One region of the Amycolatopsis sp. NPDC098790 genome, then DNA from elsewhere that is predicted to be linked to it. Evidence: riboswitches for the same ligand, from Rfam matches in the RefSeq annotation. Region 1 holds a riboswitch; the other holds the start of a gene.
The links. A riboswitch is a leader RNA that binds a small molecule or an ion and turns the genes downstream of it on or off. The one in region 1 is predicted to bind S-adenosylmethionine.
Positions count from the first base shown of each region.

Region 1 (2,197 bases):
AGCGTCGTCGGACGTCAGTAGCCGAGCGCCTCGTTCACCGCGGCGGCTGACGGCGGCACGATCGCCTTGGGGCCGAGGTGGTTCTCGACCGCGTCGAGGGTCTTGAGGCCGTCGCCGGTGATCAGGAGGACCGTCTCGGCGTCCGGGTCGAGCTTGCCCGTCTCGACGAGCTTCTTCGCCGTGGCCACGGTGACCCCGCCGGCCGTCTCGGTGAAGATGCCCTCGGTGCGGGCCAGCAGGCGGATGCCTTCGACGACCTCTTCGTCGGTGACGTCCTCGATCGCGCCGCCGGTGCGGTTGACGATGTCGAGCACGTACGGGCCGTCGGCCGGGTTGCCGATCGCCAGCGACTTGGCGATCGTGTCCGGCTTCACCGGCTGGACCACGTCCTGGCCGGCGCGGAACGCGGCCGACACCGGCGAGCAGCCGGTCGCCTGCGCGCCGAACACCTTGTACGGGCTGGCGTCCACGAGCCCGAGCTGTCCCAGCTCGCGGAAACCCTTGTCCACCTTCGTCAACTGGGAACCGGAGGCGATCGGCACGACGATCTGCGGCGGGATGCGCCAGCCGAGCTGCTCGGCGACCTCGAAGGCCAGCGTCTTCGAGCCCTCCGAGTAGTACGGCCGGACGTTCACGTTCACGAACGCCCACTTCGGGTGCTCACCGGCCAGCTCGGTGGCGAGGCGGTTGACGTCGTCGTAGTTGCCGTCGACGGCGATCAGGTCGCCGTCGTACACCGCGGTGGTGAGGATCTTGGCGCGCTCGAGGGTCTTCGGGATCAGCACGACCGACCGCCAGCCGGCGCGGGCCGCGGCGGCGGCCGTCGCGTTGGCCAGGTTGCCGGTCGACGGACACGCGAGCACCTCGAAGCCGAACTCGCGGGCCGCGGCCAGCGCGACGGCGACGACGCGGTCCTTGAACGAGTGCGTCGGGTTGCCGGTGTCGTCCTTGACCCACACGCGCTTGAGGCCGAGTTCTTTGGCCAGGCGGTCGGCGCGGATCAGCCGGGTCGCGCCGGGCTCGGTGTTCGGGATCTCTTCGACGTTGGACGGAACCGGGAGGAGCTTCTTGTAGCGCCAGATGTTCTTGGGGCCGGCCTCGATGTCTTCGCGGCGGACGCGGCCGAAGTCGTAGGCGACCTCGAGCGGCGAGAAGTCTTCGGCGGAGACGAACTCGGGGGCGAGCGGCTGCCGGTGGCCCTCTTCCTTCGACACCAGTTCGACGGCCGGTCCGAGGTCCGGGGTCTTGGTGGTGGAGGTCGTGCCGAGGGTTGCGGTCATCGCGAGGTTCCTTTCCTCATCTGCCCCGCCGAAGCGGGCCGGAATTGGCACCGTGGTCGTCAGCTACCCCGCGATCGCGGGATGACGGGCTGTACGCCGGTTGCCGGGGCTTCGTCGGGCCGTTCCCTCTGCCCCTCTGGATGAGCGGTATTCGGTTGTCGGGGCGCGCGAGTCAGCGCGCCGCCTCGTGGACACCGTACGACATGGCGGTCACGCCGTGCCACGGTGGCCGTCCGACATCACCGGAGCGGGCGCACGACACCGCAAGTGAGAGGATCCTCGGGTGACCGCGCAAGCCACCGCCCCCGCCCCGCTGCAGCTGGTGCTGGGCGAGGAAGAACTGCTGATCGAACGGGCCGTCCGCGAGACCCTCGCCGCGGCGCGCGCGATCGACGCCACGGCCGAGCTGACCCGGGTCCGGGTGTCGGATCTCACAGCCCCCGAGCTGGCCGAACTCGTCAGCCCGTCGCTGTTCAGCGAGGGTCGCGTGATCGTCCTGGAGTCGGCGCAGGACATCTCGCAGGAGCTGGCCGACGCCGTGGCGTCGTACCTGAAGGACCCCGCGGACGGCGTCGTGCTGGTCGTCGTGCACAACGGCGGTGGCCGCAGCAAGGCGGGCAAGTCGCTCCCCGCGGCGCTGAAGAAGGCCGGCGCCGAGGTCACGGAGTGCCCGAAACTGACCAAGCCGGCCGAGCGCGAGCAGTTCGTGCGGCACGAGATCCGCCGGGCGGGCGGCAAGATCGACCCGGCCGGGGTGGCCGCGCTGATCGACGCGGTGGGCTCCGACCTGCGTGAACTCTCCTCGGCGGCGAGCCAGCTGGTGGCCGACACGGGCGGCACGGTCGACGCCGACGCGGTCCGCCAGTACCACCGTGGCCGCGCCGACGTGACGGGCTTCGCGGTGGCGGAGAAGGCGG
Region 1 covers NZ_JBIWAI010000003.1:215,829-218,025, forward strand. The annotation lists gene thrC (threonine synthase) at 15-1,280, opposite strand; SAM riboswitch class I at 1,294-1,427, opposite strand; gene holA (DNA polymerase III subunit delta) at 1,564-2,197, shown strand, end outside.

Region 2 (2,197 bases), on a different contig from region 1:
GAGGGACCTCATCGGTAAGCTCTGCCGGTGGTTGAACTGCTGGGACCTGCCGAGATCCGCGGGCTGGCGGCCGAGCTCGACGTGCGGCCGACCAAGAAGCTCGGGCAGAACTTCGTGCACGATCCCAACACCGTCCGGCGGATCGTCGAGCTGGCGAACGTCACCGAAGGCGACGTCGTCCTCGAGGTCGGGCCCGGGCTCGGTTCGCTCACCCTCGGGCTGCTGGCCACCGGTGCGCACGTCGTCGCCGTCGAGATCGATCCCAAGCTCGCCGAACGGCTGCCCAAGACCGTCGCCGAACGCGGCCCCGAAGCCGCGGACCGGCTGACCGTCGTCGGGGCCGATGCCCTGCGCGTCACGCGCGAGCAGCTCGGCGAGCCGACCGCGCTCGTCGCCAACCTGCCCTACAACGTCGCCGTCCCCGTCGTGCTGCACCTGCTCGCCGAGGTGCCCTCCCTGCGCACCGGCCTCGTGATGGTCCAGACCGAGGTCGCCGACCGGATGGCCGCCGGCCCCGGCAGCCGGATCTACGGCGTCCCCAGCGTCAAGCTCGCGTGGTACGGCCCGGCGCGCAAGGTCGCCCCCGTGCCGCGGTCGGTGTTCTGGCCGGTGCCCAACGTCGATTCGGCGCTCGTCGCCTTCGAACGCGGTGACGCTCCGGCGTCGGACGACCGCGATCGGCTCTTCGGCCTCGTCGACGCCGCCTTCTCACAGCGCAGGAAGACCCTCCGCGCCGCGCTCGCCGGCTGGGCGGGCTCCGCCGAGCGGGCCGGGGAACTGCTCACGGCCGCCGGGATCGACCCGAAGACCCGCGGCGAGCAGCTGGACGTGCACGACTTCGCCCGGATCGCCGCCGTCCGTTAGCAGGTCCACAGTGGAAGTCAACGCCGCCGGGTGAAAATACGCCTCTTGCCGCGTGATCTCGCGATTCGGACACCGCCACTCGTGTGATCTGGGCCAACGGGCTTGCGTTCGCTCCTCGGGATCGGTTTTACTCAGTACGTCCATCCCGAGCGACTGAGAGACCTGGCTCGCCGAAGTCGCAGCAACCACCCTCCGCAGGGCAGGTGCTACCGCCAGGACCGATGGAGGCCGTTTCCGATGAAGAGGGTAGCCCGCCCCCTGCTCCTGACCAGGCGTCGCGTTGTCGACGAAGGCCGCCGCTCCGTGACCGCATGTCGACGCTCCCACTGAGCTTGTCGTAGCCGGTCCACCTCTTCTTCACGCACCGTCCAGTTAGGACGGACTCTGCTTGCGGCCGGGCGCCTCCGAGTGAGCGCGCCCCGTTTTCTGGAGCCTTCGTGATCACCGTCGAAAACCTGTCCAAAACCTTTGCCACCAACGGAAATTCGGTCGTCGCCCTGCGGGACGTGAGTGTCGACGTCCAGGCCGGCTCGCTCTTCGGCGTGGTCGGCCCCGCCGGTTCGGGCAAGTCCGTCCTGGCCCGCTGCATCGCGCTGCAGGAGCGGCCCGACCGCGGCGTCGTCCGCCTCGACGGCCTGAACACCGGCACCCTCGACGGCCGCCGCCTCCGGGAAATCCGCCGTCAGCTGGGCGTCGTCTCGACGAAGCCGGAGCTGATCGCCGAGCGCACGATCGCCGGCAACATCGCCTCCCCGCTCGAGCAGCTCGGCATCGACGGCCCGCAGCGCCGCAGCCGCGTCGGCTCGCTGCTCGACCTCGTCGGCCTGACGCAGCGCGCGACGCAGCGTCCCGGCGAGCTGTCGGAGGGTCAGCTCCGCCGCGTCGCGGTCGCGAAGGCCCTCGCGGCGGCGCCGGCCGTGCTCCTGGCCGACGACCCGACGGCCGGCGTCGACCCGGAGGAGGCCGGCTCGGTCCTCACCGTCCTCGACCGCGCCCGCGCCGAGCTGGGCACGACCGTCGTGATCACTACGCCGGACGCCGGCGTGGTCCGCCGGGTCTGCGACGACGTCGCGGTGCTCGAAGACGGCACGGTCATCGAGCGCGGCACGGTGCTCGACCTGATCTCGAACCCGGCGAGCCGCACCGCGCAGGCGCTGCTGCCGGCCATCGAGACCACCCGCGCGCAGTCGTCGCGCTACGACCGCTCGGTCGACGTCGTGCTGGTCGGCTTCGCGTCGGTCGGCGCGCTGCTGCCCGAGGCCGCGGGCCGCTTCGACGTCGAGTTCGCCACCATCGGCGGCGGCCTGACCCGCATCGGCGACACCCCGGTCGG
Region 2 covers NZ_JBIWAI010000001.1:2,294,935-2,297,131, forward strand. The annotation lists gene rsmA (16S rRNA (adenine(1518)-N(6)/adenine(1519)-N(6))-dimethyltransferase RsmA) at 28-864, shown strand; SAM riboswitch class I at 1,002-1,092, shown strand; gene ACIQWX_RS11545 (methionine ABC transporter ATP-binding protein) at 1,302-2,197, shown strand, end outside.
Region 2: another riboswitch for S-adenosylmethionine. It lies ahead of ACIQWX_RS11545 (methionine ABC transporter ATP-binding protein); the one in region 1 lies ahead of thrC (threonine synthase).